DNA from 4 places in the Aromatoleum petrolei genome. Region 4 is predicted to be linked to each of the others. Evidence: riboswitches for the same ligand, from Rfam matches in the RefSeq annotation. Region 4 holds a riboswitch; each other region holds the start of a gene.

Region 1 (7,668 bases), 2.0 Mb from region 4:
AGGCCGAATCGCCGCGCGATGTCCGCGCCGGACGGATTGCCATCGTAGAGACCCATCACCCCTTCGACGAGGATCAGGTCGGCCTCGCGCGCGGCCGCGTGCAGGCGCCAAGCCGCATCGGCCTCGCCGCACATGCCCAGGTCGAGGTTGTACACCGGAGCACCGCTCGCAACCGCATGGATCTGCGGATCGAGGAAGTCCGGGCCGCACTTGAACACACGCACGCGCCGCCCCTGCCGCGCGTGCAGGCGTGCGAGGGCAGCAGTGACGGTGGTCTTGCCCTGGCCGGACGCGGGCGCAGCGACGAAGAGCGCGGGGCAGCGTGCGGTGTCGCTCATCGCTCCGCCTCGCCGCGATGCACCGCAGTGCAGCCGGCGTGCGGCGGATGCGCCGCCGGCACGCTGTCCGGCGCGAACCACGCGAGGCGCGGATACAGGCCGACGACATCGCCGACGATGGTCAGCGCCGGTGGGCGGATGCCCTCGTCCGCGACCACTTGTGGCAGCGTTGCGAGCGTGCCGACGGCGACGCGCTGCGCCGGCGTCGTGCCGCGCTCGACGACGCCGGCCGGGGTTTCCGCAGGCAGGCCGTGGGCGACGAGTTCACGGCAGATGTCGGGCAGGCGCGAGATGCCCATGTAGATCACCAGCGTCTGCCCGCGCCGCGCGAGCATGGGCCAGTCGAGATCGAGCGCGCCGTCCTTGAGGAAGCCGGTCGTGAACACCACCGAGCGGGCGTGGTCGCGGTGCGTGAGCGGGATGCCTGCGTAGGCGGCGACGCCCGCTGCGGCGGTGACGCCCGGCACGACCTCGACGGTGATCCCGGCCCCGACCAGCACTTCCATCTCCTCGCCGCCGCGGCCGAAGATGAAGGGGTCGCCCCCCTTCAGGCGCACGACGCGCTTGCCGGCCTGCGCAAGGCGCACCAGCAGCTGGTTGATGTCGTCCTGAGGGAGCGTGTGGTCGGCGGCCTTCTTGCCGACGTAATGGCGCTCGGCGGTCGCGGGCGCGAGGTCGACGATCGCCGGGCTGACGAGGTTGTCGTAGACGACGGCGTCCGCCCCCGCGATGAGGCGCGCGCCGCGCAGGGTCAGCAGTTCCGGGTCACCCGGGCCGGCGCCGACGAGATACACGTGGCCCGCGGCAGGGCCGGGGCGGGGATTCGGGAGGTCGGGAAGGGACATGCGGGTCGCCTCTTGATCGTTGCGCTGGCGATTGGACAATTGAGCGGGTGATCCGGCATCAGGTCGCCGACGTTGCCTCGAACCCGCGCGCGGCGGGGTGTGTTTCGGGCCTCGTTGGCGCGTGGCGGACGCCTCGGGACGAATCACACTCCGCCGCGCGCAGCGCTTTCCTGTGCACAAGGCTTCGCGAAGTTAACAGCTCCGTCCTTCAGAACTCCAGGCCCGGCATCGCCTTCACCCCGGCAGCGAAGGCGTGCTTGACGAGCCCCATGTCGGTCACGGTATCGGCCGCTTCGACGAGCTCCGGCGGCGCCGCACGGCCGGTCACGATCACGTGCTGGTGCGCGGGCCGTGCGAGCAGGTCGGCAATGACGGCGCCCACTTCAAGATAGCGGTACTTCAGTGCGATGTTCAACTCGTCGAGCACCACCAGCCCGATCGCGGGGTCGCGCAGCAGTGCGCGCGCCTGTTCCCACGCGGCCTCGGCGCTCGCCACGTCGCGCGTGCGGTCCTGCGTGTCCCAGGTGAAGCCCTCGCCCATCACGTGCCACACGACACTTGGCTGGCGGCGGAAGAAGGCCTCCTCGCCGGTGTCCGAACGCCCCTTGATGAACTGCACGACGCCGACCTGCATGCCGTGGCCGAGCGCACGTGCGACGACGCCGAAGGCGGCGCTCGATTTGCCCTTGCCGTTGCCGGTATTGACCAGCAGCACGCCGCGCTCGGTCTGCGCGGCGGCGATCTTTTCCTCCACCACCGCTTTCTTGCGCTGCATGCGCTCGGCGTGACGGATGTTCTTCTCGTTGTCCTGTTCGTTCATGCTCAATCCGGGATAAAGAGGATCCGCTCGCCCACGTCGAGGCGACGGATCGGGTGGTCGAAGGCGCGACTGAGGTGGTCCGCCTGCAGGACCTCCTCGCGCGCACCGGCAAGCACGCCGCCCTTGCCGTCAAGCAGGATCACGTGGTCGGCGAAGCGCGTCGCGAGATTGATGTCGTGCAGCACCATGACCACACCGCACCCCTCGCGCTTGAGGCGCGCAAACAGCTCCAGCACGGCGATCTGGTAATGCAGATCGAGGTGGTTGGTCGGCTCGTCGAGCAGGAAGAGCCGCGGCGCCTGCGTCAGCAGCGTTGCGATCGACACGCGCTGACGCTCGCCGCCGGACAGGCTGAGAACGTCCCGCCCGGCGAATTCGGCGAGACCCACTTCGGCCAGCGCCGCCTGTGCGATGGCGATGTCGGCGGCGGTCTCCCAGCCCCAGCGGCCGAGATGCGGATGACGGCCGATCAGTGCCGTCTGCAGCACCGAGGCGGAAAAGTGGTCCGGCTGCTGCTGCGCGAGCAGGCCGCGCAAACGCGCCGCCACGAGGCTGTCCCAGTCCGCGTAGGAGCGTCCGCCGAGGCGCACGCTGCCCACCGTCGGCGCGCGCAGGCCGGCAAGGGTGTGCAGCAGCGTGGTCTTGCCGGCCCCGTTGGGCCCGAGCAGCACCAGACACTCCCCCGCGGCAAGCCGCAGGCTGAACTCGCAGCACAGCCAGCGCTCGCCGACCTGCAGCGCGAGGCGCTCGGCCTCGAGCAGGACGGACGAATCGCCGATGCGCGTCATCGCGAACTCCGCGACAGCAGGAAGAGGAACACCGGCACGCCGATCAGCGCGGTGAGCACGCCGACGGGCAGCTGCACGGGCGCGATGACGGTGCGAGCGGCCGTGTCGGCGAGCGTGAGCAGCGTGCCACCTGCGAGCAGCGCCGCCGGCAGCAGCAGGCGCTGGTCGTTGCCGATGGCGAAGCGCACCAGATGCGGCACGATCAGGCCGACGAAACCCACGGAACCGACCAGCGTCACGGCTGCCGCGGTGAGCAGCGACGCGAGCACGTAGAGCAGGTAACGCAGCCGCCGCACACGCACGCCCAGTGCCGAGGCCGTTGTCTCGCCGCGTGCGAGCACGTTGAGGTCGCGCGCGACCGGTAGCACCGCGACGAGCCCGGCGACGAGCACCGCCAGTGCCGGCCACGGCCGGCTCGCGCCGCTGGCGTCGCCCATCAGCCAGAACAGCATCGACTGCAGGCGCGTGTCCGTCGCCAGCGACAGCATCAGGGTCACCGCCGCGCCGCAGCCGGCCGCGACGATGACGCCCGTGAGCAGCAGCCGTGTCTGCGTCCACGAGCCATCGCCGTGCGCGAGCCCGAACACCACCAGCATCGCCGCCAGCGCGCCGCCGAAGGCCGCCCCGTCGACGACCCAGGACGACGCACCGACCAGCATCGCCGCCAGCGCCCCGACCGCGGCGCCACCGGAGACGCCCAGCACGTAGGGATCGGCCAGCGGATTGCGCAGCAGCACCTGCATCAGCGCGCCGGCCAGCGCCAGCAGCCCGCCGCACACGAACACGGCCACCGCACGCGGCAGGCGCAGCTCGCGCACGACGTCGGCGGCCATGCCTTCGGCGCCACGGAACAGCGCGCCGAAGACGTCGGCCAGACCGATGGGCAGATCACCGGCGGACAGCGCCCACGCCAGCGCGCACACGCCCGCGAGCGTCAGCCCCGCGATCACGAAGCCTGGTGATGTGCGTCCCGGCATGGGTCTCCTGTCATCCGCTCACGACGGCCGCGCGCCCTCACTTGGGCGCGTAGCGCACGCCCACGAAGACGTTGGCGCCCGGCGTGTTGTAATCCTTGATCAGTTCGTACTTCTTGTCGAACAGGTTGTTGATGCGTCCCTCGAGCGACCACGCACGATCGATCGCATAGCGGGCGAACAGATTCACGATGCCGTAGCCGTCGAGGCGGTCGCGCTCGCCGTTGCTGCTGTAGCGCGCGCCGCTTGCAACGAGCTCGCCGCCGGCGAGCAGTTGCCCCATCGAACGGCTCAAACGGAAGCTCGCCGTACGATCGGCGCGACGCTGCAGATGATCCCCCGTATCCTCGTCGCGCGCCTTCAGGAAGTCGATGTTCGCCGAAGCGTGCCAGGCCCCGATGTCCGCACGGCCGCTGAGGCTGACACCCTCGAGTTTCGCCGATGCCACATTGGACGGCATCAACAGCGATACGTCGGGAGCCGGGAACGTCGACTGCCAGTCGATGAGGTTGCGCACCTTGTTGTTGAAGTAGGTCACCGACGCCGCGGCGTTCGTTCCTTCCCAATGCAGCGCGAGTTCGCGATTGCGCCCTTCCTCCGGCTTGACGTCGGGATTGCCGCGGGTGAGGAACGTCATGTCGAAACCGCAGATCGCGGTGGTACAGACGAAGACGTCCTCCGGCCAGTAGAGGTCGTTGAACGTCGGCGCGGCGAACGAGGTGCCATAGGACGCATGGACACGCCACTGGTCGCTCAGCTGGTAGCCGTAGGCGAGCGAGCCGGTGGTCTTGTCCTCGAAGCGCGAATTGTCGTCGTGGCGCAGGTTGGCCTGCAGGCGGCTGCGACCGAAGCTGCCTTGCCAACCCGCCAGCACCGAGCCGACCGAACGGCTGTCGACTGCGATCGGCTGGCCGGTATCGACGTGCTGTTCGAGATACTCGTAGCCGAGCATGACGCGCCCGACGGGCAGGCGGAAAGTGTTCTGCCAGATCACTTGGTCCTGCTCGGTCGTGAAGTGCGCCTCGGGCGAGAACTCGGAGAAACGGTCGCGGCCGTCATCGATCGAACGGCCGACACTCAGCGACGAGTCCCAGATGTCCGTGATGCGGTTCTGGCTGTACAGTTTCAGCGTCGACACGACACTGTCGCTGCGGACGTTCGCAGGCAGCGGCGAAAACTGGTTGTCGTACCAGGCGCGCTGATCGCTATGCAGCACGGACATTCCGACTTCGTGCCCTGCGGCGGGGCGGAACGCGAGGCTACCGGCGAAATTCGTTTCGCGATGACCGTCCTTGTCCGGGTCCGCGACGGCCTTGCGACGCGCGCTGTAGCCTTCGGACTCCGAATAGCCGCCCGAGAGGCTATAGGACCAGCGCTGGTCGGCGCCCGACACGCCGACATTGGCTTCACGGCGTCCGTAGCTGCCTGCGCCGGCGAAGGCGTCGACGCGCGGCCCGCCCGTCTCGCCACGTCGCGTGAAGACCTGGATCACGCCGCCGACCGCGTCACTGCCGTACAGCGCGCTAGCCGGTCCGCGCAGGATCTCGATGCGCTCGATCTGGGACAGCGGGATGTTCTGCGGGGTCGGCTCGCCAAGGGTCGCCGAGCCCGTACGCATGCCATCGACGAGAATCAGCGTGTGGCTCGCCGCACCGCCGCGCAGATAGATGCCCGTCGTGGTCCCCGGGCCGCCCGCCTGCGAGAACTGAACGCTCGCCTGCGCCGCCAGGAATTCGGCCAATGTGGCCTGGCCGGCGAGTTCGATGTCCTCGCGTTCGATGACCGTGAGATCGCTGAGCAGTTCGTTGATCGGGGTCGGCATGCGCGTCGCGGTCACAACGACGGGGTCACCGGTCTTCTCGTTGGCGGCGAGTGCGCCCGAGGTAAACGGCAACGCGGCAGCCACCGCGACGGCGATGGCGGACAGGCGGATGTTCATTATTGGGATTCTCCCTGCGCCGGCAGTCGCGTCCCCGCAATGCCGGTCATCTTCACAATGGAAGCGCCGCCCGGGGAAACCACACGTCGAGTCGCTGCAATGCACGCCCGTCACCGCATCCCCGCGGCACTTCCGCCTTCTCGTGTCCGGGCCGGTATCCGGGCTCGTGGGCTGGACGGTGCTCCATGGCGGAGCCCGCTCCGAGCGCATCGCCTTCCCGGACTCTCGTCCAGTGGCGGTTGGATGCGCCTTGCGTCCACTTACCGTTGCGGGGGCAGCACAGGCATTGCGAGGGAGGCTCGGGGAGCCGTTCGCGCACCTGTTTCCCGTTTAACCCTCGGGCGGGAGTCGCCGTCGGGCACCTGTAACACGTCGCACCCGAAAACGGGCGCGGGGCGGATAATAGCGCGTTCCGCAATTTTGCGCAGCGCAGAAAAAGCGCGCAATTCCAAAGACATGTCCGCTCACCTCATTCTCGGTGGCGCGCGCTCGGGCAAGAGCCGCCACGCCGAAAGCCTCGCCACCGCAAGCGGCCTGCCGGTCACCGTGATCGCCACCGCCGAAGCCCTCGACGACGAGATGACGGCCCGCATCCGCCGCCACCAGGAAGACCGCCCGGCCGGCTGGCGCACGGTCGAGTCACCGATCATGCTCGCGGCAACGCTGGCGCGCGAAGCCGGCGAAGGCCGCTGCGTGATCGTCGACTGCCTGACGCTGTGGCTCTCCAACCTGCTGGCAGGCGCCGACATCCCGACCGGCACCGACCTGCCGCCGGTGCTCGAAGCGGAACGTGCAGCGCTGCTCGAGATTCTGCCGACACTGCGCGGCGAGGTGCTGCTCGTCGCCAACGAGGTCGGCCTGGGCCTCGTCCCGGACACCCCTCTCGGGCGCGTGTTCCGCGACGAGGCGGGCCGCCTGAACCAGATGACCGCTACCGCCTGCGCGCGCGTCACCTTCGTCGCCGCGGGCCTGCCGCTGACACTCAAGGGCGGCGCCTGAGGGAAAACCGCAACACTGCGACCTGGCGCTACCCATGCCGGGGTGGATTTCTTGTACGCTGAGCGCGTTTGCCTCCTAGAATTGCAGGCTCGTAACAAGATCTGATCGACAGGGCAGTCATGGACGTTGTCGCGCAACCGACTGGCGGGATGATCGAACGCCGCACGGCGTTCGATGCCGCACGCCTGCGCCTCGCCCTGCTGATCCCGCTGAGCCTTCCCGTCGCGGCCTTTGCGCAGGCCGATGCCCAACCGGAGGCCGAGAAGCTCCTGGCGAACCTGCTGGCCACGATCTTCTACGTCGGCTTTGCAGCCGCCCTGCTGCTCAACAAGCTGCTCCAATTCCTCGCCAACCGCGACCGCAGTTACATCATTTACGCAGGATTCGCATTCGGCACCGGCCTCAGCCTGCTTGCCGTCGGCCTGCTCCACGGCTTTTCGCCCGGAGGAACGGACGGTGGCTGGGCCAAGACCGCAGAGCCCTTGGGCCTGGCCCTCGCCGGCGTGTCGGCAGCCCTGTTAAATCGAGAATACCTGCGCACCGCGACCCTTTCGCCGCGCCTCGACCTTGCACTCAAGGTCTTCACGGCACTGTTCGGCGTCGCGCTGGCAGGCGCCTTCGTGCTGCCAGGCGATTACGCGAACACGTTGATCGCCGGCATCAGCCCGGCCTTCGCACTGCTGGCGATCGCGTGCGCGGCGCATGGCCGTCAGCAGAAACTGCCGGGAGCGCGGCTTCTCATTGCCGGCTGGACCGCCATGCTCGTCGGCGCGGCGCTCTTCCTCGCCACCCACACGGGGGTGCTGCGCGCGGAAGGGTTGCCGGTTCACGCGATCCAGCTTGCATGGACGTTCGGCGTGCTGACGATGTCGCTCGCGCTGGCCGAACGCACCGGCTCGAACTGGCGCGAGCGCGCCGCCCGACACGCCGACGAGGTCGCCAGCCTGGAGCATTCGATCGAAACC
Region 2 (7,668 bases), 2.3 Mb from region 4:
TAGGCCGCAGGGATCACCGCGACGGTCTCGTCTTCCTCGGCGAGCGCGAGGTCGGCGCAGGCGGCCGCGGCGGCGAAGGAGCTGACGCCAGGGATGGTTTCGAGTTCGACCGCGGGTGCGAGCTCGCGCACCGCGCGGGCAAGGTGGCGGAAAGTCGAGTAGGTCGACGCGTCGCCCTCGACGAGGAAGGCGACGTCGCGCCCTTCGGCGAGGAGTTCGGCGGTGCGGGCGGCGGCGCGCGCCCAGGCCTTCGCGAGCGCTACCGCGTCGCGCGTCATCGGGAACACCAGCTCGACCGCGTCGGTCGGCACGTCGAGGCCGGCGCGCACGACGATGTCGAGGGCGTAGGAGCGCTCCTCGGCCTTCTTCACCGGATAGGTCCAGCGCGCGTCCGACTGCAGCGCGGCCCAGCCGCGGCGCGTGATCAGGTCGGGATCGCCGGGGCCGAGGGATACGCCGATCAGGCGGCCGTAGCGGGGCGTGGGGAGCGTGTTGTTCATTGTTGTTCTCTTGTCGAAGTTGCGAACTCAAAGCCCGTTCGGGCTGAGTCTGTCCAAGTCCTGCGATTGCCCTTCGACAGGCTCAGGGCGAGCGGCGGTGGTTGCGGAAGGACTCCTTCTGGCGGTCACGATCCAAACCGGGTTCTGCGCCGCGAGCCGGTGCATGTCGAGAATCGGCTGGCTGCGCGCGGCTGACAGCATCGTCACGTCCCACTCGGCGCCGGCGGCGGCGAGCGCCGCAGTCGCGGTCGCCAGGTTCTCGATGGTGACGAAGTTCATCACCAGCCGCCCGGCGAGCTTCAGGCGCGCAAGGCACAGCGCGATCAGCTGCGCGAGCTCGCCGCCCGAGCCGCCGATGAAGACCGCATCCGGATCGGGCCACGCGTCCAGGCCGTCCGGCGCCTTGCCCTCGACCAGCGTGTAATTCGTCGCCTGCAGGCGGCGGGCGTTTTCGCGTGCATTCGCGGCGTCGGCGCTGTTCTTCTCGATCGCCCAGACGTGGCCGAGGCGGGCGATGCGCGAGGCCTCCAGTCCGACGGAGCCCGATCCGGCGCCGATGTCCCAGACGAGGCTGTCGGCGCGCAGGCCGAGCTTCGCTAGCGACACCGCGCGCGCTTCGAGCTTGGTGATCAGACCCTTCTCTGGCTGGCGTTGGACGAAGTCAGCGTCCTCGAAGCCGAACACGGCGCGGGGGGCGGAAGCGGTCGCACCGTCGATCACGACGATGTTCGGGGCGGGGAATTCGCGGGTGGCCGCCTCCGCGAGCGCGAGGTCGGTGAAGATCTCCTCGTCCTGCAGGCACAGCCGTGCTGCGACCGAAATGCACAAATCGTCGCCGTAGCCCGCGGCGAGGAGCGCCCGCGCGATGCGGTCCGGGCTGTTCGCGGGCCCCGTGAAGGCCGCGACGCGCGTGTGTTCGGCGACCGCGCGGACGATGGGATACAGCCCGTGCTCGGGTGTCGCGCCTTCGAACCATTCGCCCGCATCCGCGCCGTGGCAGGAGCGGATCGCCGCGTCCTGCCAGGTCTTGTTGAGTCGCGCGCAGGCGAGCGCGATCGTCGAGGGCGCGGGCTGCACCTCGATTTTCCCCGCCCCGAGCTTGTCGATCAGGAAGCGCCCGATGCCGTGGCACAGCGGGTCGCCGGTGGCGAGCACGGTCACCGGCAGGCAGTCGGCGAGCGCGGCACGCACCCATTCGGGCGTCTTGCCGAGCGCGCCGTCCATGTCGCGCAGCTCGATGTCACCGCCCAGATGCGGCGCGACGAGATCCAGTGTGCGGCGCGCGCCGATCATGATGCGGCTGGCGGCCAGCCGTGCGCGGCCGGCGGCGGAGAGCCCCTCCCAGCCGTCGTCGAGGATGCCCAGGATCAGGCAGCGCAGGTCAGACATTCCGATTCCTCCACGGTGATGATGGGCACGCCTTCGAAGTTGCACGCGAGCACGGTCAGCCGGTGCGGGCCGGGATAGCGTTCGCGCAAGGAACGGATCGCGCGCATCGCGAGCGCGCGGTGGAAGGGCACGGTGAGGCCCAGTTCGGCGAGGCTTTCGGCGGCGAAGCGCGCGGTCTCGGCGGCGCGGATCTGCTCGACGACGTCCGGCGGCGCGCCGACCTCGGTCGCCGCCTCCGCGATCAGCGCGCGGTCGATCTCCTCGCGCCAGGCGTGCGTCACCGACAGGCCCTGCGCGATCTTCGTGAGCTTCCCGACCATCGCGCCGACGACGACGCGCTGCATCCCGTGCTTTACCGCGGTCGAGAACGCCGCCTTGACGAAGTCGCCCATCTGCACGAAGCAGGCCTCGTCGAGCTCGGGGAGCTCGCGCATCGCGCACTTCTCGGTGCGCCCGCCGGTGGTGAACACCACCGTCGTCTGGCCCTGGTTCGCGGCGACGTCGACCGCCTGGATCACGCTCGCGCGGAACGCCGCGGTCGAGTAGGGCCGCACGATCCCGGTCGTGCCGAGGATGGAGATGCCGCCGAGGATGCCCAGGCGCGCGTTGAGCGTCTTCTTCGCCATCTCCTCGCCGCCGGGCACCGAGATCGTCACCTCCAGGCTGTCGCCAGCGGCAAGGATCGCGGCGCCGGCGCGTGCGACGTTCTCGCAGATGCTCTTCCGCGGCACCGGGTTGATCGCCGGGCCGCCGACTTCGAGCCCGAGGCCCGGTTTCGTGACCACGCCGACGCCCGGGCCGCCCTTCAGGATCACTTCGCCGCCGCCGTTCGGGATGCGTCGCACGTCGGCGCTCAGGTGCGCCTTGTCGGTCGCGTCCGGATCATCACCCGCGTCCTTGATGCTCACCGCGTGGGCGCAGTCGCCCTCGATGCGGCCCTCGGTGATGCGAAACGTCACGTGCATCGTGTTCGGCAGCACGCACTCGATCTCGGCCGGTACCTCGCCATGCACGAGGCCGAGCGTCGCCGCGGTCGCCGCGGCGGCCGAGTTCGCGCCGGTCGTGAAGCCCGTGCGGTTGCCGCGCTCGCGCTTCGCGTCGCCCTTGCGTACCTTCTCCGGCAAGGCGTGGTCCGCTGCCATGGTTCGCCCCCGCTTAAGCCGTCTGCGCTTGCTGTTCGCGCTGGCGCGCTTCGGCCAGCCCCAGCAGCGCATGGATCGCCGCGACGACCAGCGTCGAGCCGCCCTTGCGGCCGCGGATCACGATCCAGGGCACCTCATCGACTTCCGCCATCAGGTCCTTCGACTCGGCCGCCGACACGAAGCCGACCGGCATGCCGATCACCAGCGCCGGGCGCGCGCCTTCCTCGCGGATCAGGCGCACGACCTCGATCAGCGCGGTCGGCGCGTTGCCGATGCCGACGATCGCGCCGTCCAGCAGCCCCTGGCGGTGCGCCTTGCGCATCGCCTGCACGGCGCGCGTGGTCTCCTCGGCCTTGGCCTGCGCGATCACGTCCGCGTCCGAGATGAACTGGTGCGTGCTCATGCCGAAGTGCGCGAGGCGCGAGGCCGACAGGCCGACGCAGATCATCTCGACGTCGGCGACGATGCGTGTGCCGCCTCTGATGATCGCTGCGAGGCCCGCCGCCACCGCGTCGCCGTGAAAATCGGTCAGGCCGTTGAATTCGAAGTCCGCGTTGGCGTGGATCATGCGGCGCACGACGGGCCACTGGTCCGGCCCGTAGTCGTGGCCGCCCACCTCGGCGTCGATGATGGCGAAGGAGTCGTGCTCGATCGCACGTCCGGCGGCGGTGAGCTGTTCGGTGACGACGTTCGTGTGCATGGTTCAGGCGTGGGAGTGGTGGGTGCAACCGGCGTGCGGTCGGTTGTTGGTCGATGAGTGGTGGGAACAGGCGTGGCCGTGATCGTGGTATAGGTGGTCGTGCCCGGCGTGCGCGTGGTGGCCTGCCGTGTGGCTGTGGTCGTGCAGGTGTTCGGCCTCGGCGGCGAGGCGGTACTTGCAGCCATCGCATTCGAGGAGACTGCCTTCATTGCCGCCGGCATCCGCGACGCGTGCCTCGACCAGCCCGAAAATCCCCGCGTCGAAGCCGAAATGCGTGCCGAGCGCGAAGGCGATTTGCGGGTACTGCGCGCGCAGCCGCGCAAGCTGCGCGTCGATGCGCTCGATCAGCACGCCGGTGAAGAGATACACCGGCACCACCGCGATCTGGGTCATGCCCAGGCGCACCTGGCGCTGCACCGCCGTTTCCAGCCGCGGCCAGGTCACCCCGGTGAAGGCGAGGTCGACGAGCTCGTGGTCGGTATCCTCGAAGATCCAGCGCGCCATCTTTGCGAGCTCGCCGTTCGCGCCCGCATCCGACGAGCCGCGGCCGAGCAGGATCACGCCGGTCGTGCAGGGATCGGGCATGTGCAGTGCGCGCATCAGGCGGTCGAGCTGGTTCATCAGCACCTCGAAGATCTCGCGCCCCACGCCGAGGTGGCGCGTGCAGTCGAAGGCCACGCCCGGATGGCGTCCGCGCGCCGCCTCGATCGCCGCCGGGATCTCCATCTTCACGTGGCCCGCCGCGTTGAGGATGAAGGGGATCACGATCACGCGCTTCGCCCCGCGGGCGGCGCGGTCGAGCCCGGTGTCGAGCAGCACGTCGGCGTACTCGATGAAGCAGGCCTCGATGCGCCACTCCGGGCGGCGCGCGCGCCATTCGGCGGCAAAGCGTTCGATCTCGTCGTTGCCCGCGCGATTGCGCGAGCCGTGGCCCACCAGCAGGATCGTGGTGTCTTGCATCATGCGTTCTCCGTGACGTTGGCCCGGCGGAAGCGGTGACTGAAGGCCGGGTCGTAGAGTTTCGAACGGGCGATCTCCGGCCAGTCGCGTGCGCCCAGGGCGGGGCTGGCGATGATCATGGCCTGCGAGGCGATTCTTTCTGCCTGGCACTTCTTCTTGATGTCGGCGAGCGTGCCGCGCACGATCTTCTCCTCGCCCGGCCAGCTCGCCTTCTGCACGACGAGGATGGGCGCGTCCTCCGGCCAGCCGGCGCGGCGTAGCGCGTCCTGCACCTCGTGCAGCAGCGTGATCGACAGGAAGATGCACAACGTCGTGCGGTGCGCCGCGAGCGCATCGAGCTCCTCGCCCGCCGGCATCGGCGTGCGGCCGGCGACGCGGGTGAGGATCACGGTCTGCGTGACTTCCGGCAGCGTCAGCGTTTCGCCGGCGGCGGCAGCGGAGGCGAGCGCCGAGGACACGCCCGGCACGACCTTCCACCGCACCCCCGCCGCATCGAGCAGCCGCGTCATCTCGATCAACGCTCCGTACAGGCCAGGATCTCCGGTCTGCAGCCGCACGACGGTCTCGCTGCGGGATGCCGCGTCGATCAGCCATGCGCTCATCTCCTCGAGCGTCATGTCCTTCGAGTCGCGGATCGTGCAGCCTTTGGGGGCGTGGAGTGTCGCCGCCTGATCGACGAGCGAGCCGGCGAACAGGATGCCGCCCGCCTGTTCGAGCAGGCGGCGGCCCTTCACGGTGATCAGGTCCGGATCACCCGGACCGGCGCCGACGAACCACACGGTTCCCGGCTGGGACTTGGAATGCATACGGCTCCCCGCGAGTGCATTGAACACGCACCGGGGAAGCGGAAACGAAACTTGAGGCTGGGTCGATGAGACGGCGCGAACGGGCAGAAGCCCGCAGCGGACGCGATCGGATTCCAGTCGGCAAGCCCACACCCCGGGGCACAAACCTTCCAAATCGATCGGGCCGGTCTTCTGGCTCGCCTTCCACCGGATTCCGCCGCCTTCCCGAGCGCAAGGCTCAGTGGCATGTGGCGGATCCGTCAGGCTTACAGCAGCGGGGGCTGCGCCGGACTGGTCGGGGGAGCATGTCCCCGGACGTCACCGGACTTCCCGTTTCACCCCGGCGCGCGGTCGCACGCAGGGGAACCCGGATCGAATTCAGCGCGGAGCATAGGCGATATTCATCCCGCGATGCAAGTGCTGCGACCTCGGGCAGCGACCTCGGACGGAAGCCGCCGCGGCAAGCGCCAGCCAGCCCCGCCTGCCCATGCCGGGGAGTCCGCATCCCCGTGAATACTGCCGGAGTATGCACTCGGCGTTCCCCGCTTCAGCGGATCCGGTTATGCTGGCGGGCATGACACAGATTTCTGCCGATCCCGCCATGATGCAGCCTGCGACAAACGCCTGTGCCGTGCCGTCCTACCTGTCGCGCACCTATCACTGGGCCTATCTGAGCCATCGCACCCTGCCCTGGCTGGACAAGGAATGGGTCGTTTCCGCCATCCTGTGGGGCAACGCCCGGCGCCTGATGCGCGCAGCGGTCGAGGAGTTCGCTCCGGGTCAGCGCCTGTTGCAGGCCGCGTGTGTCTACGGACCGTTCTCGCGCCTGCTCGCCGAGCGTGTCGGCGACACGGGCGCACTCGAAGTCATCGACGTCGCGCCGATCCAGGTTGCGAATGCCCGCCGCAAGCTCGACGGACTCACGCACGCCGAGGTGCGCCAGGGCGACCTGGCGCGGCCCGATTGCCTCGCACCCGAGTCACACGAGGCGGTGTGCTGCTTCTTCCTGCTGCATGAAGTCCCGCCGGTCGAGCGGGCGTGCATCGTGCACAACCTCCTCGGGGCGGTCGAGCCGGGCGGCAAGATCGTGTTCGTCGATTACCATCGCACCCGGCCCTGGCATCCCCTGCGTCCCGTCATGGCGCAGGTCTTCCGCTGGCTCGAGCCTTTCGCCCCTTCGCTACTCGATGTCGACATCACTGCGATTTCGCCGCGGGGCGAGGGGTTCGAATGGAAAAAGACCACCTTGTTCGGTGGTCTCTATCAAAAAGTCGTCGGGGTGCGGCGCGGCTGAGCCGCCCCCGTCGCGGTGACGCTCAGTTGCCGCCGCAATTGCCGGCTTGGTTGCCGCCTCAGTCGCGCCGATTGCCCGGCTTGGCGCTGAAGAGCGCAGCGCGCGGCGCCGGGCTGCGCCCCGAATCCGGACGTGCCGCTGCGCGCGGCGCATCGCCCGTGCGCGGCGCGCGAGTGGCGCCTGCGTCCTGACCGCGCGGCGCACCGTTCCGGTTCGTCTCGCCGTTGTGCGCCGGGCGATTCGCCGGCTTGCCGCCGTTGCCCGCGGGGCCTTGCGCGCCTTGGCGTGCCGGCTGGCGGTTCGCCCCATGTGCCTGCGCCCGCGGCGCGGGACGTTCGGTCTGCGGCTGGCGCGGAGCGCGGCCGTCATTGCGCCGTCCCGACGCCTGGCGCGGATCGCGCGGCGGGCGGTCGTTGTCGCCCGGATCGGGCGCGTGGGTCACGAATTCCGGCACCGTGGCGCGCTCGATGCTGCGCTTGATCAGGCGCTCGATCGACGCCAGATAAGGCCGCTCCTCACTGTCGACGAAGGAGATCGCCTTGCCCGTCGCCCCGGCGCGGCCCGTGCGGCCGATGCGGTGCACGTAGTCTTCCGGCACGTTCGGCAGCTCGAAGTTCACCACCTGCGGCAACTGGTCGATGTCCAGGCCGCGCGCCGCGATGTCCGTCGCCACCAGAACCGGCAATGAGTTGTCCTTGAACTGCGACAGCGCGCGCGTGCGCGCCGCCTGGCTCTTGTTGCCGTGGATCGCCGCGGCCGGAATGCCGTGCTTGCCGAGGTATTCGGCCAGCCGGTTGGCGCCGTGCTTGGTGCGCGTGAACACCAGCACCTGATGCCAGTCGTGTTCCTTCACCAGATGCACGAGCAGGTCGCGTTTCTGCTTCTGCGGCACCGAATA
Region 3 (7,668 bases), 1.5 Mb from region 4:
CTTGATCGTCAATGGCGACCGCATCCCCTTCTTCTCGACCAAGGATCCGCTGGGCGTGAACTGGGGCGACCTGGGCGTCGACGTGCTGCTCGAGTGCACCGGTGCCTACACCGCCAAGGCCAAGGCCGAAGTGCTGCTCAAGCAGGGCGCGAAGAAGGTGCTGATCTCCGCTCCCGGCGGCGACGACGTCGATGCGACCATCGTCTACGGCGTGAACCACGAGGTGCTGACCTCAGCGATGACCGTGGTGTCGAACGCCTCGTGCACGACCAACTGCCTCGCCCCGGTCGCCAAGGTGCTGCAGGACAACATCGGCATCGAGAAGGGCCTGATGACGACCGTGCACGCCTACACCAACGACCAGGTGCTGGTCGACGTGCGCCACAAGGACCTGCGCCGCGCCCGCGCCGCCGCGCAGAACATCATCCCGACCAAGACCGGTGCCGCCAAGGCCGTGGGCCTGGTGCTGCCCGCGCTGAAGGGTAAGTTCGACGGCTTCGCGCTGCGCGTGCCGACGATGAACGTCTCGCTGGTCGACCTCACCTTCACCGCCAGCCGTGCGACCTCCAAGGAAGAGATCAACGCGCTGATGAAGGAAGCCGCCAAGGGGCCGCTGAAGGGGGTGCTGGCCGTCAATGAGGATCCGCTGGTGTCGATGGACTTCAACCACGACTCGCACTCCTCGATCTTCGATGCGACGCAGACGCGCGTGATGGACGGCAACCTCGTCAAGGTGCTGGCCTGGTACGACAACGAGTGGGGCTACTCCTGCCGCATGCTCGACGCCGCCCGCGTGTTCCACAACGCGAAGTAATACACCCGCGCCAAAGCAATCCAACGCCCTGCCCTGCGGGGCGTTTTCACATCGGGAAGGAATCCATGCAAGTCAAGAAACTCGTCGACCTCAATGTCGCCGGCAAGCGCGTCTTCATCCGCGCCGACCTCAACGTGCCGCAGGACGAGGCCGGCAACATCGTCGAGGACACCCGCATTCGCGCCTCGCTGCCGTCGATCAAGTACTGCCTCGACAACGGCGCCGCCGTGATGGTCACCTCGCACCTGGGCCGTCCGACCGAAGGCGAAGTGCGCGCCGAGGACACCCTCGCGCCGATCGCCGTGCGCCTGGGCGAACTGCTGCACAAGCCCGTGCGCCTGATCCGCGACTGGGTCGATGGCGGCTTCGAAGTGAAGCCGGGCGAAGTCGTCCTGCTCGAGAACTGTCGCTGCAACAAGGGTGAGAAGAAGGACAACGAGGAACTGGCGAAGAAGATGGCCGCACTCTGCGACATCTACGTCAATGACGCCTTCGGCACCGCCCACCGCGCCGAGGCGACGACCCACGGCATCGCCCGCTTCGCCCCCGTCGCGTGCGCCGGCATGCTGATGGGCGCCGAGATCGACGCGCTCACCAAGGCCACCGAGACACCCGCACGCCCGCTCGTCGCGATCGTCGGCGGCGCCAAGGTGTCGAGCAAGCTGACCATCCTGAAGACCCTCGCGCAGAAGGTGGACCAGCTGATCGTCGGCGGCGGCATCGCCAACACCTTCCTGCTCGCCTCCGGCCATCGCATCGGCGACTCGCTGGCCGAGCCCGAGCTGGTCAAGGAAGCGCAGGCCGTCATGGACATCATGAAGGCACGCGGGGCCGAAGTGCCGCTGCCGGTCGACGTCGTCGTCGCCGACGAAGTCTCGGCCCTTGCGCGTGCGAACCGCATCCCGGTCGAGGAAGTCGGCCCGCACGACCGCATCCTCGACGTCGGCCCGAAGACCTCGGCAAAACTCGCCGACATCATCGCCCACGCCGGCACCATCGTGTGGAACGGCCCGGTGGGCGTGTTCGAGCACAACCAGTTCGCCGGCGGCACGAAGATGATGGCCTCCGCCATCGCCCACTCCGACGCCTTCTGCATCGCCGGCGGCGGCGACACGCTGGCGGCGATCGCGAAGTTCCACATCGCCCAGGACGTCGGCTACATCTCGACGGGTGGCGGCGCCTTCCTCGAGTTCCTCGAAGGCAAGACCCTGCCCGCGATCGCGGCGCTCGAGGCGCGCTTCAACGACTGACGCAGTCGCCACCCGCGCGGGCCGCCAATACTGCGGCCGGGCATGAAAACGGCCACCCGTAGGTGGCCGTTTTCACTGGTATCGCAGAGCCGATCCTGCTGTCAGCCGCAGCTGCAGCTTCCGCAGCCGCCGCACTTCTGCTTGCGCGTGACGAGGTAGTCGGCAATCTGGTCGCGGTCGAACTCGAAATCGTCACTGCTCTCGTAACCGATCCCCGGCTGAAAACTCTGGCCGTCGATCACGATGGTGAGCGCGTGCATGTTGCTCGCGGGATCGTGAGCGACCGAAAGGTCGTAGCTGCCGCCGCGCGGCAGGCTGTCGAGCAGGGAACGGGTAACGTCGTCGATCATGGGCGCTTCATCCTTCACGAGTGATCATTCGCCGGGCGGCATCGTATCCGGCGGCGGCGCATTTTCGCGGATTGCCCCCTGCCGGATATTGTCCGAAGTCAACCGGATGCGTCAGCGCGTGTAGTAGCCGACACCGACGAGCATGTCGTCGACGCGCCGGATGAACGAGTGCTTCGTCTCCAGCTTGTCGGTGACCGGATTGCGCCATGCGTAGTCGAGTTCCCCGTCGCCCTTGCGGCTGACGATGTTGACCATGTCGGCGACGATGGCCTTGCCCTTGGGGTCGCGCAGCGCCCGCCCGTCGCTGCCGACCAGCTTGGGCATCGCGCCATGCGCGAGGAAACGCTGCGACTTCAACTCGATCGCGAACACGTAGAGATCGTCCTGCACGAAGCCCCCGTCGAGCGCGTTGAACGCCGCGACGGCCGCCGGGGCGCCCTTGTCCTTGACGGTGGCAACGGCACGCTCAAGCAACTCCTTGGCTTGCGCCGGGGTCGCGCGCGGCACGTAGTAGCCGACGGCGATGATGCGCTCACCGACCTTGCGGAACAGCGTCACCTTCGGCTCCTCGCGATTGTCGATGCGGTTGAGCCAGCGGTACTCGACCCGACCTGCCTCATTCGCCGCCGCCATGGCGAGCATTTCGCGGAAAAAGGGTTTCCCGGCGGCATCCTGCATCGTCGCGACATTGCGTCCGACCAGCGCCACCGACGACCCGCCGCTGGCGAGCATGGTGCCGTCCGTGGCCAGGGCGTACACGTAGAGCTCGCGGTCCTTGAATTCCGCGGCGCGGTTGAACTCATCGAACGCCGCGTCCCCCACTTCGCGATAACGCGCGACTGCCTTGTCGAGCAAGCGCATGCTGCGGTTCTCGTCGGCACGCTGCACGAGCGCGCCCACCCCCCCCTCCACAGACGCAGATTCGGCGGCAAGCATGGGCGGCGCCATCACAACAAGCGCAAACAGGGAGGCGATGGAAGCGAGTTTCATGGCGTCTGGAAGTTCCGGCAAATAAATTGATGAAGGCAAAATTATAGGAACCATCAGCATCTGTCGAGAGACAGACATCATCCAGGCACAGACAAACGGGGCACCAAGCATCCTGCCTCCCGGCCGCGCAGGGGCCGTACGAGGGCCGCGCGCAGGTAGAATCGTGTTCTCGGATGCATATCGACACGGAGACAACATGCCGCGCCACACGAAGATCGTCGCCACCCTGGGCCCTGCCTCCTCCGACCCGCAAGTATTGGAACGCATGGTGCATGCGGGGATCGACGTCGTGCGCATGAATTTTTCGCACGGCAAGGCGGATGACCACATCGCCCGCGCCACGGCGATCCGCGAGGCCTCCGCGCGTGCGGGCCGGCCGGTGGGCATCCTCGCCGACCTGCAGGGCCCCAAGATCCGCGTCGGCAAGTTCGCCGGCGACCGGGTGCTCCTGCACAAGGATGCCGAGTTTATCCTCGATGCCCACTGCGAACTGGGCGACACCTCGCGCGTCGGCCTCGACTACAAGAACCTGCCCAGGGACGTGAAGACGGGCGACGTCCTGCTGCTCGACGACGGACGCATCAAGCTGGTGGTCAATCGCGTCATCGGTGCCGAGATTCACACCACGGTGAGGGTCGGCGGCGAACTGTCCAACAACAAGGGCATCAACCGCCAGGGCGGTGGCCTCACCGCACCCGCGCTGACCGCGAAGGACATGGACGACATCAAGACCGCCGCCCTGATCGGCGTGGACTTCGTGGCCGTTTCCTTCCCCAAGAGCGCCGCCGACATGTACATGGCGCAGCAACTCCTGCGCGCCGCCGGCAGCGAAGCCCTGCTGATCGCAAAGATCGAGCGCACCGAGGCGGTCGCCAACCTCGACGAGATCCTCGACGCCTCCGACGGCATCATGGTCGCCCGTGGCGACCTCGCGGTCGAGGTGGGCGACGCGGCGGTCCCGGCGCTGCAGAAGAAGATGATCCGCGCCGCACGCGACCGCAACAAGCTGACCATCACCGCCACGCAGATGATGGAATCGATGATCGGCAGCCCCGTGCCGACGCGCGCGGAAGTGTCGGACGTCGCCAATGCGGTGCTGGACGGCACCGACGCCGTGATGCTGTCGGCGGAAACCGCGTCGGGCAAGTATCCGGTCGATGTCGTCGAGGCAATGAGCCGCGTGTGCCTCGAGGCAGAGAAGTCCGCCGAGGTCACGCTCGACCGTGAGGTGCTCGACCGCGTGTTCACGCGTATCGACCAGTCGATCGCGATGGCGGCGATCTGGACCGCCTGGCACCTGAAGGTCAAGGCGATCGCCTCGCTCACGCAGACCGGCTCGACCGCACTGTGGATGAGCCGCCTAAACAGCGGCGTGCCGATCTACGCGTTGACGCCCGAACTGCCCGCGCGCAACCAGATGACGCTGTACCGAGAGGTGTTCCCGCTGCTGATGTCGCAGACGCACCAGGATCGCGACCTGCTGCTGTGGGAAGCCGAACAGATCCTGCTCGACCAGGGGGTCGTCGAGCACGGCGACCTGATCGTGCTGACGATCGGTGAACCGATCGGCGCCTCCGGCGGCACGAACACGCTGAAGATCGTGCGCGTCGGCGAGCACCCCGCCCCGCACCTGAACGAACAATGAGCGTGCAGCGCTCGCGCCGCGACTGCTAGACTGATAGGTTTTCGATGACGCCTCCCGGTGCCCGCGATCCGCGGGAGAATCGGGAATGCGGTGAAGCGGTGCTGCCTGCAGCGCCGCGATTCCGCGACGTGCCCAACGCTGTGAGGGGGACCGCCGCCGCACGATGCCACTGACCCGCGGGTCGGGAAGGCGCGGCGCGGGACGAACCCGAGTCAGAAGACCGGCCGGGAGGCAGAACAGCGGCGGACTGGTCCGTTCGCCGCCCACTGCGCTTCAGAAGGGGAATCGATGAAGACCGCCACGCCCGGCCACCAGGCCCACCACCAGTTCGACGACGCCGAGCGCGCCGCCGTGTATCGCAACATCCTCGCGCGGCGCGACGTGCGCGGACAGTTCCTGCCCGAGCCGGTCGCCGACGACATGCTTGCCCGCATCCTCACCGCCGCACACTTCGCCCCGTCGGTCGGCTTCATGCAGCCGTGGAGCTTCGTCCTTGTCCGCGACCAGGCCGTGAAGCAGCGCGTGCACGACGCCTTCACGCTTGCCAACGCCGAGGCGGCGCAGATGTTCGAGGGCCAGCAGCGCGAAGTGTATTCCGGCCTGCGCCTGCAGGGCATCCTCGAAGCGCCGATCAACCTCTGCATCACCTGCGACCGCGACCGCGCCGGCCCCGTCGTGATCGGCCGCACGCACATCAAGGCGATGGATATCTACAGCTCGGTGTGCGCAGTGCAGAACCTGTGGCTCGCCGCCCGCGCAGAAGGACTGGGCGTCGGCTGGGTGAGCATCTTCCGTCAGTCGGCGATCCGCGAGATCCTGTCGCTGCCCGAGCGCGTCATGCCGGTCGCCTACCTGTGCATCGGCCACGTCAGTCACTTTTTCGATCAGCCTGAACTGCAGACGGCCGGCTGGCGTCAGCGCCTGCCGCTCGACGAGCTGGTGCATTTCGACGGCTGGGGCGGCGAGCACGCGGACGCCGAGTCGCTGCGCGAAGAGCTGCGCGCAGCCCAGGCGCTCGCGGCCCGGGGGCTGCCACCGCTCTGACGTGGCGGCGCGGCGGCGGGTAGTTGCATGCCGTTTCCTTCGCCGGACCCACCGCCGCCCAACAAACGCTAGAATGCGAGCCAATTCGCAACCCCGCACGTTTTGCGTGCCCGCACTTGATACCGGAGAAGGACAATGCCCCTCGTTTCCATGCGCCAGCTGCTCGATCATGCCGCCGAAAACGGCTACGGTTTACCGGCGTTCAACGTCAACAACCTCGAGCAGGTCCAGGCGATCATGGAAGCCGCGGCCGAAGCGGACAGCCCCGTGATCATGCAGGCGTCGGCCGGCGCACGCAAATACGCCGGCGAAGCCTTTCTGCGCCACCTGATCGACGCCGCCGTCGAGGCCTATCCGCAGATCCCGGTCGTGATGCACCAGGACCACGGCCAGTCGCCGGCGATCTGCATGGGCGCGATCCGCTCGGGCTTCTCCAGCGTAATGATGGATGGCTCGCTGATGGAAGACGGCAAGACGCCGTCCTCCTATGACTACAACGTTGCGGTGAGCCGCGAGGTGGTGAAGTTCTCGCACGCCATCGGCGTGACCGTGGAAGCCGAACTGGGCTGCCTCGGCTCGCTCGAGACCGGCCAGGCCGGTGAAGAGGATGGCGTTGGCGCGGAAGGCACGTTGGACCACTCGATGCTGCTGACCGACCCCGACCAGGCCGCCGACTTCGTCAAGCAGACCGACTGCGACGCGCTGGCGATCGCGATCGGCACGAGCCACGGCGCCTACAAGTTCACGCGCAAGCCCACCGGCGACATCCTCGCGATCGACCGCATCAAGGCGATCCACGCGCGCCTGCCGAACACCCACCTGGTGATGCACGGCTCCTCCAGCGTGCCGCAGGAGCTGCTCGAGGTCATCCGCCAGTACGGCGGCGACATGAAGGAAACCTACGGCGTGCCGGTCGAGGAGATCCAGACCGCGATCAAGTTCGGCGTGCGCAAGATCAACATCGACACCGACATCCGCCTCGCAATGACCGGTGCAGTGCGCAAGTTCCTGTTCGAGAACCCGTCGAAGTTCGATCCGCGCGAGTTCCTGAAGCCCGCCCGCGAAGCCGCCAAACTGGTGTGCAAGGCGCGTTTCGAGGCCTTCGGCTGCGCCGGCCAGGCGAGCCGCATCAAGCCCATGTCGCTGGAAAAGATCGCCGCGCGCTACAAGTCCGGCGAGCTCACCCAAATCGTCCGCTGAGCCCTGAGCGGGCCCGCGCCTGCAGGCGCGGTGCCCGCCAGCGCAGCCCATGTCCAAGCCCAACCTCAAGCTCAGCGTCAGCTTCGAGTTCGAACTCGAGGCCCCCGCCGCTTTCGTTGAGGCCAGTCACGAAAAACTGTGCAAGGCCGTGCAGGAGCTGTTGGGCGCGATGGTGCTGCAGGGGATGCCGACGGTGACGGCAAAGCAGCTCGCGAAGGCGGGGGTCGCGGTAGTTTCGCACCACCATCACCTCGACGTGCTGAACACCGCAGCCGCGTCGGTTCCGCGCGCGGAGCTCGTCGCCGCCGGCCCGCATCTCACCGACGACGAACTCGATCAGCTCGCGCGTCGCTCGGCCGGGCGCGTGCCCCTCGC
Region 4 (7,668 bases):
AACCAGCGTGCGAAACCGCGAAAAACGTAAATCCCCCGCGGTTTTCTCCATGGGCAAATGTAATAATCGGCCATGACGATCCCCGCAATCCGGTCCGACATGACTGACAATGAGGCCTCCCCACTCGCCAGCCTCGTGGCGGGTTGCCGTACCCAGCTGGAACACGACCTGTGCGAATTGTTCGAGGAAATGGGGCCCTCGCTGATCCAGGCGGCGACCGAGAGCGGTAACGCCGGCCGCGACCGCGCCCGGAGCATCGCCGTCGCGTCGCTCATGCAAGACGTTCCAAAGCGTTGGGACAAGGTGACCGCTTCCCTGAAAGCCAATCTCACTTCGCGCGCCGTGCGTGTGGCGCGGTCTGAATTCGATTCGGTCGACCAGGCGAACCTGCGCCTCGTGAGTGCGGCGGAAGAATCTGTCCAGTTTGCAATGCGCGAGGTCCTCGACCGGGTGACCCTCGCCTGCCGCGACGAGACCAAGCCACTCGATCGACGAATCAACTACCTGGTGCTGCGCAGGGTGATTGAACCGGGCGACAAGACGTTCAATGTCGCGGCGCTGTGGTCCTGCATCGAAGCCGCCTGCGCCGAGCTGACGAGCGATACGGGCGCCCTTATCCTGCTGCTGCAACTGGTCGGCGAACAGATGGCCACGGAGATGCCGCAACTCTACCGGGTGGTCAATGAAACCATGATCGAGGCGAACATCCTGCCGTCGCTCAAACGCAGCTATCGCGACACAACCCCGGTCGATGCCAATGAGGTTGCGGAGGAATCGTCGAAATTGGCGAGCACCCTCGAGCGCCTCGTTCAGGCGCGCACAAAGGAAACCGCCACCAGAGACACGCCCAGGCCGGGAACCATCAGCCAGGAATTGTTCAGTTCCCTGAAGACCCTGCAGGCCGGCGCCACGCCGCAAACCCCCGGTACGCACACCAACGTCGTGCGCATGGTGCGCGACAGCGGTGCCGCGCGCAACGTCATGCCGCTCGAGGCCGTGACCCTCGACATCGTCGTCAAGCTGTTCGACCTCATCTTCAGCGACCCGAACGTCGCCGAGGGGATCAAGGCACTGGTCGCCCGCCTGCAGACGCCGGTGCTCCGCGCGGCCATGTTGAACCAGCGCTTCTTCGCCGACCGCGGCCACCCGGCACGGCGCTTTCTCGACAGCATCTCGATCGTCGCCGTGCGCTGGGGAAAGGTCATCAACGCCGAGGATCCGTTCTATCTCAAGCTGTCGGAACTCGTCGACAAGGTGCAAAGCACGTATGACGGCGATATGGCGGTGTTCGATGCCGCCAACGCAGAGCTCGACGCGTTCCTCACCGAGCGCGAGGAACGCGACGAGGAGCAGAACCGCGCCCTCGCCGACGCGGTGCTCGCTCGTGAGGAGGACATGCGCCTCAAGCGCGAAGCCCAGATCCGTGCGCAGCAGCTGGCCGACGCCTGCATCGCCCGCGTGCTGCAGCCGGAGACGCCACCCGAGATCGAGGAGTTCCTCCGCAGCTACTGGCGCGACGTTGTCCAGAACCGGATCTCGCAATCCGGTGAGGAGGGAGCCCCCACTGCCGAGGCCATGCAGGTCGCAACCGATCTGCTGTGGTCGGTCACCCCGAAGCACCTTGCGGAAGAACAGCAGCGGCAGGCCGCCGGGGTGCCGACACTGCTGAGCAGGATCAACGCCGGCTTCGACGAATTCGGAGCCGCAGCAACCGAGCGCAAGGCCTTCTTCGACAGCCTGCTCGACCTGCAACTTGCCGCCATGCGCGCGAAAAAACCCGGGGTGCGCAAGAGTTCCTCGCCCTCACGCACGCGCGGCGGCGGGCCGACCCTTCAGGTCAGCCACGCAACGGACCTCGGCATTCGCGTCCAGGACATCTCGCTACCGAAGAGCGAGGGGCTCGACCGGGAAAACACGCCCGACCGCGCTGACCTTCGCCGGGTACGGCAATTGGTGCGAGGCGACTGGGTGGACTTCACAACCGCGCGGCAAACCCGCCGTGAGCGCCTGACCTGGATCAACCGCAGCCGCACGCTCTTCCTGTTCAGCAACAGCGCCTCGCCCTGTGCGATCTCGATCACCCCGGAAGCGCTCGCGGTGCGCCTCAAGAACGGTACGGCGCAGATCGTGAAGATCGACCGGCCGATCTTCGAGCGTGCCATCCACGGCGCGATCAGGTCGCTCGACCAACGCGCCTGAGCGGGATCGGTTCCACCTTGGCGGAACTCTCGTCGCCATCTCCCGTCCATCTGCAAGCCACTCCACTAGCAGGAACCTGCATGCAACGCGATCCGAGACTCGATGCCCTCTTCAACAACCTGAAGCAAAACCCGCCCAAGCCTGTCGGTCCGCTGCAAAAGGTCGCGGCGATAGCCGCTGCCGTACTCGTGTTCGGCCTGGCATTGACCTTCTCCATCCTGTTCTTTGCCGTCGTCGTCGCAGCAGGAGGGCTGATCTGGGGATATGTTTGGTGGAAGACCCGCAATCTGCGCAAGGCAATGCAGAAAGCGCAGGCGGAAGGTTCGGCCCGGCGCGGCCCGCCGCCGGCCGACAATCTGGTGATTGAAGGGGAAGTGCTGCGCGAAATCCGCGAAGAGGATCGCGACGCCCCACGCCAATGACCTTGGCAGCACCATCTGCCGCTTTGCCTGCTCTGGCGTTCCGCCTCGTGAATCAAGGGCCTGGACGAAAGCGGCAGATTGCAGCCTGTGGCAAGGCGCGAGCCGCAACAATATGGGTGGCGGTTGCGAGGATCCGCAGCGCCGCCACGGATCGCAGGACGCGCTTGCGTGTCCCGAAGAAGGCCGGCATGGGCCGGCCTTTGCTGCATCTGCGCGACCCTGCAAAAGCTCACAGAGAGAGATTGAACACCGTCTCGGTGCCCTCGTCCCAGCCGTCCCACAGATAGTCGTCGGCCTTGCCGTCGGCGATCAGGCGCAGGGAGTAATTGACCTGCTCCTTGTAGAACTCGCAGAAGGCGCCGATCTTCTCCATCCCGCCGTTCATCTCATGCGCCTCGGCCGGGCACGGCGAGCCGCAGAAATGGCGGATCGCGCAGTCGCCACAGGGACTGAACTTGTCCACGTCACGCCCCGTCACCGTCCTGAAGGCGTCGGACGCCAGCGCCGCCTCCACGCCGCCATCGACCAGCAGCGAACCGCCGTTGAAGCGCGGCAGGCCGATGAACTCGCTGCAGGGGTAGAGGCTGCCGTCGGCCGCCAGGGCGAAGAATGCGCGACCACCGCCGCAGGGCGAAATGTCGCACATCAGCCGTCGCGCCGTCGGCGCCAGGATGCCGATCAGGATATTGGCGAAATTGGCCACCACCAGCTTGCGCCCCGTCTCGCGATACAACTCATGGCTGCGGTCGAGCGCGGCAAAGAACGCCTTGGCCATCTCCCCGTCCGCCGGCTTCACCCCCCGCGCCCCGGGCAGCGTGCAGCGCAAGGTGTTGAGCATGCAGGTCGGCACCTCGTTCGCATGGAACAGCTCGACCATCGACGTCAGATAAGGCAGGTTCTCGGTGGTGCAGGTCGTGATGACGCTCCACGAGCCATACCCCTTCAACTTCGCCATCGCGGCCAGCACCTTCTCGTGCACGCTCTTGCCGCCCCAGGTGCGGCGGGTGGCATCGGTAATGTCTGCCACCGGGCCGTCCAGGGAAAGGCCGATGCTCACATTGCGACGGGTCAGGAATTCGACCGCGGCATCGTCGAGCAGGGTGCCGTTGGTCTGTACCCCGAAGGCGAAATCGTCGGCGAATTCGCTGATGGCAGCGAACACGGCAGCCTGGTTCATCAGCGGCTCGGCGCCGTGGAAGATCGCGCGCGGCTTCCTGCCCTCGGGCATGACCGAGCGGAAATACTCCCGCAGCCGCCCCAGGGATGCGACCAGGGTTTCGACCGGCATGTGCTGCCCCGACTTGCGCTGGCTGCCCGGGAGATAGCAATAAGTGCAATTGAGATTGCAGCGCTCGGTCGGATTGAGATAGACGCCGGAAGGCTTCAATTCGAAGCGCAGCGCATGCAGTTCCCGCCCGAAGGCTTCCGCCTGTCCACGATAGGCCTCCAGCAACGGACCATCGGCCAGCGACTCGGCCAGGCGGCTCTTGTCCACCAAAGCCCAGAAGGCGGTCTGGGGGTCGGTCACCGCCGCATAGACTGCGTGGCCGATGTCCACCGGGATCAAGGCGGGGCCCGCCAGGGCCCGGCTCGGGAGGGCGGCCGTCACTTGGCGGCCTTCCTGTCCATCAGCACATAGTGCGACAGGCCGATGCCCTCCGGGTTGCAGCTCTTGCGGACGGCGATGGTCGGAGCGGCGTTCTGCGCCGGGGCTGCCTGTTGGCTTTGGGCTTGCGTTTGAACATTTTGGGTCATGATCCATTCCTCGAGATAGAAAAACAAAAAGGGCTCCGGCTCACGGCACGCTTTGAGCATGCAGTCAGCCGGAGCCCTTGCCTTGGCTCCAGATCGGTTCGACACGTCTTCTGGCTACCGGATCAGCCGGATCGCTGCGCCTTCCCGCCGGGGTTGTCCCCGTCAGTGGCTGGTTTCTTCAACCTGGCAGCGGCCGTCCCCGGATACAGCGGCGGGCCCGCCACGGATTCGCACCGTGTTCCGTTTCGTCGAACCGAAAGGAAGCCGAATTTTTGCCTAGTCGGGCTGCACCGGTCAACAGTCTTCGCGGATGCGATCGAAAGCCCCGATACGCACTGGCCGCGACGGCGGGCCTATTCCATCGAGATCAAGCCTGCCCGATGCCGTAGCGCTTGAGGCGCGCGGCGATCGCCGTGTGCGAGGTGCCCAGGCGTTTCGCGAGCCTGCGCGTCGAGGGAAACTCCAGGTACAGGCGCTGCAACAGCCTGCGCTCGAAATCGGCGACGGCCGACTCGAGCGTGTCCACGCCGATTTCAACGGGCATGTCCGGCGTGCGATCGGACTGCGCGAGCTCCAGGTCGTCGGCGGTGATGATGCTACGTTCCGCCATGGTCACGGCGCGGAAGATGACGTTCTGCAATTGCCGGATGTTGCCCGCCCACGCGTTGGCGAGGAGCGCCGCACAGGCGTCCTGCGCGAGTCGCATCGAAGGGCGACCGGCCTGGGCGCAGGCGCGGGCGAGAAAGAGTTGCGCGAGGGGCAGGATGTCGCCCGGGCGTTCGCGTAGCGCCGGCATGTGGAGGTTCAGGACGTTGAGACGGAAGAGCAGGTCCTGGCGGAAGTGGCCTGCGGCGACCATGTCTTCGAGCGGCCGATGGGTCGCGCTGATGACGCGCACGTCCACTTTCAGCTCGCGGTCGCCGCCCACGCGGCGGAAGCTGCCGTCGTTGAGGAAGCGCAGCAGCTTGGCCTGCAGGTAGGACGACATCTCGCCCACCTCGTCGAGAAACACGGTGCCGCCGTCGGCCAGTTCGAGCAGGCCGGGCTTGCCGCCGCGCAGGGCACCCGTGAACGCCCCCGGGGCGTAGCCGAACAGTTCACTCTCGGCGAGGCTCTCCGGCAGGGCTGCGCAGTTGAGCGCAAAGAAGGGCTGGGTGCTGCGATTGCTGCCCGCGTGGCAGGCATGTGCCAGCAACTCCTTGCCGGTGCCGGTTTCGCCGGTGATCAGCAGGGGCGCGTCGACCAGCGCCATGCGGGCGGCACGTTGCTTGAGCTGCTCGATCTCGGACGAGGTGCCGACGATGGTATCGAAGCCGCCGGCCCCGTAGTTCTGCAGGGCGCTCAGCCGTTCGCCCATGCGGCTCGGCGCGTGCAGCGTCAGCATCGCGCCGGCGGCCCGGCCGCTGCTCTCGTGCAGAGGGAGGGTTTCGAGCATGAAGGACTCGCCGTTCAGCTCGATCTCGCGCACCGGCAGGTGGTAGCCCTCGACGACGAGGCGCTTCCCGAAGTCCGCGTCGCCGAGCAGTTCGGCCATCGACGTCCCGAGCAGGGCCGATTCGCTGAGGCCGCTGGCGGCGACCGCCGCCCCGTTGGCGATGACGACTACCCCGACCGCGTCGATGGCGAAGACGGGATCGGCCTGGGACGCGAGCAAGGCTTCCAGGTAGAGGCGCCGCTGGACGCCGGGGAGCATGTCGACGACCTCGACCGACCTCACCCCCTGCACGCGACGCAGGCGCGAGAACGCCGCCTCGTCGAGCGTCGGTGCCTCGATGTAGATGTGCGGCGGTTCGACTTCCACGGCCGTGACGTTGACGTCGCGGCTCGACAGCACCGCGAGGAGTTCCTGTGCGATGCCGACCCGGTCATCGAAGAAAACGACGATACGCATGCGGAGTGTCACGAATAAGAAACGGCGTAACGTTAACGCTACACTCGCGGATACGCCTTGTAAATCAAGCTTCAAGGCGATTTCTTAAAGTGCGCGAGCCGTGCAGTGGAACGTAATCGTAACACCAACACATCCAGTCAGACGGAGAATCCGTATAACCAATTGTTTCATCGATACTTTTTTTGCTGGCATTACCTTTGCTATCTGGCGGTGGCCGGCCCGGTTCGCAGCGGCGACCGATCGGCGTTCCACTCGCGAGGAGACCAAAACAATGACTGAAATCATCAACACGCTTAACGGCTACATCTGGAGCCCGGCGCTGATCTATCTGTGCCTGGGTGTCGGCCTTTATTTCTCCATCCGCACACGTTTCATGCAGGTACGCGGCTTCAAGGAGATGATCCGCCTGATGTTCGAGAGCAAGGGCTCCGACGCTGGCGTTTCGTCCTTTCAGGCCCTGACGATGTCGCTCTCGGGCCGCGTCGGCACCGGCAACATCGCGGGAGTCGCCACCGCAATCACCTTCGGCGGCCCCGGCGCGGTGTTCTGGATGTGGATGGTCGCTTTCCTCGGCGCCTCCACCGCATACGTGGAATCGACCCTGGGCCAGATCTACAAGGAAAAGGATGACCAGGGCCTCTATCGCGGCGGCCCGGCCTATTACATCGAGAAGGCGATGGGGCAGAAGTGGTACGCGTGGATCTTCGCCGTTTCCACCATCATCGCGACCGGCCTGCTGCTGCCCGGCGTCCAGGCCAACAGCATCGCCGCGGGCCTGAACAACGCCTGGGGCATCGACACCGCGGTCAGCGCCGCCGGCATCGCGATCCTGCTGGGCTTCATCATCTTCGGCGGCGTCAAGCGCATCGCGCAGTTCGCCGAGATCGTGGTCCCCTTCATGGCGCTCGCCTATATCCTGGTTGCGATGGTCATCGTCTTCCTGAACATCGACCAGTTGCCCTCGATGATCGCGCTGATCTTCAAGAGCGCCTTCGGTTTCGAGGCCGGCTTCGGCGCGGTACTCGGCATGGCAGTGCAATGGGGCGTGAAGCGCGGCGTGTATTCGAACGAAGCCGGCCAGGGCACGGGGCCGCATCCGGCCGCCGCGGCCGAAGTCTCGCACCCGGCCAAGCAGGGCTACGTGCAGGCGTTCTCGGTGTATATCGACACCCTGTTCGTGTGCTCGGCGACCGCCTTCATGCTGCTGTCGACGGGCATGTACAACGTCAAGGCGCCTGACGGCACGATGATCGTGAATGGACTGCCGGGTGTCGAAACCGGCCCCGCCTACACGCAGGCGGCCGTCGAGACCGTGATGCCGGGCTTCGGTTCGAGCTTCGTCGCACTGGCGCTGTTCTTCTTCGCCTTCACGACCATCGTGGCCTACTACTACATGGCCGA

The links. Region 4 has a riboswitch for cobalamin ahead of cbpA (modified peptide precursor CbpA). Riboswitches for the same ligand answer to the same signal wherever they lie in the genome.
Region 1: linked by a shared signal. The riboswitch ahead of ToN1_RS15075 (TonB-dependent receptor domain-containing protein) and the one ahead of cbpA (modified peptide precursor CbpA) in region 4 are both predicted to bind cobalamin.
Region 2: linked by a shared signal. The riboswitch ahead of cobM (precorrin-4 C(11)-methyltransferase) and the one ahead of cbpA (modified peptide precursor CbpA) in region 4 are both predicted to bind cobalamin.
Region 3: linked by a shared signal. The riboswitch ahead of bluB (5,6-dimethylbenzimidazole synthase) and the one ahead of cbpA (modified peptide precursor CbpA) in region 4 are both predicted to bind cobalamin.

The regions. Positions count from the first base shown of each region.
Region 1 is NZ_CP059560.1:3,303,580-3,311,247, reverse strand. Features, by position in the region: gene ToN1_RS15100 (cobyrinic acid a,c-diamide synthase CobB) at 1-338, opposite strand, end outside; gene cobA (uroporphyrinogen-III C-methyltransferase) at 335-1,183, opposite strand; gene cobO (cob(I)yrinic acid a,c-diamide adenosyltransferase) at 1,392-2,003, opposite strand; gene ToN1_RS15085 (ABC transporter ATP-binding protein) at 2,006-2,791, opposite strand; gene ToN1_RS15080 (FecCD family ABC transporter permease) at 2,788-3,768, opposite strand; gene ToN1_RS15075 (TonB-dependent receptor domain-containing protein) at 3,806-5,704, opposite strand; cobalamin riboswitch at 5,839-6,075, opposite strand; gene cobU (bifunctional adenosylcobinamide kinase/adenosylcobinamide-phosphate guanylyltransferase) at 6,161-6,703, shown strand; gene ToN1_RS15065 (diguanylate cyclase) at 6,853-7,668, shown strand, end outside.
Region 2 is NZ_CP059560.1:2,199,319-2,206,986, reverse strand. Features, by position in the region: gene cobI (precorrin-2 C(20)-methyltransferase) at 1-500, opposite strand, end outside; gene cbiE (precorrin-6y C5,15-methyltransferase (decarboxylating) subunit CbiE) at 528-1,889, opposite strand; gene ToN1_RS10085 (cobalt-precorrin-5B (C(1))-methyltransferase) at 1,868-3,031, opposite strand; gene ToN1_RS10080 (precorrin-8X methylmutase) at 3,045-3,731, opposite strand; gene ToN1_RS10075 (sirohydrochlorin chelatase) at 3,735-4,691, opposite strand; gene cobM (precorrin-4 C(11)-methyltransferase) at 4,691-5,497, opposite strand; cobalamin riboswitch at 5,642-5,863, opposite strand; gene rquA (rhodoquinone biosynthesis methyltransferase RquA) at 6,078-6,770, shown strand; gene ToN1_RS10060 (DEAD/DEAH box helicase) at 6,829-7,668, opposite strand, start outside.
Region 3 is NZ_CP059560.1:3,750,468-3,758,135, reverse strand. Features, by position in the region: gene gap (type I glyceraldehyde-3-phosphate dehydrogenase) at 1-814, shown strand, start outside; gene ToN1_RS17050 (phosphoglycerate kinase) at 880-2,064, shown strand; gene ToN1_RS17045 (hypothetical protein) at 2,166-2,414, opposite strand; gene ToN1_RS17040 (cache domain-containing protein) at 2,526-3,404, opposite strand; gene pyk (pyruvate kinase) at 3,601-5,049, shown strand; cobalamin riboswitch at 5,088-5,292, shown strand; gene bluB (5,6-dimethylbenzimidazole synthase) at 5,338-6,093, shown strand; gene fba (class II fructose-bisphosphate aldolase) at 6,229-7,293, shown strand; gene ToN1_RS17020 (hypothetical protein) at 7,343-7,668, shown strand, end outside.
Region 4 is NZ_CP059560.1:5,299,037-5,306,704, forward strand. Features, by position in the region: gene ToN1_RS24180 (DUF1631 family protein) at 100-2,199, shown strand; gene ToN1_RS24185 (CPBP family intramembrane glutamic endopeptidase) at 2,280-2,621, shown strand; gene cbpB (peptide-modifying radical SAM enzyme CbpB) at 2,851-4,230, opposite strand; gene cbpA (modified peptide precursor CbpA) at 4,227-4,403, opposite strand; cobalamin riboswitch at 4,460-4,649, opposite strand; gene ToN1_RS24200 (sigma-54-dependent transcriptional regulator) at 4,744-6,267, opposite strand; gene ToN1_RS24205 (alanine/glycine:cation symporter family protein) at 6,539-7,668, shown strand, end outside.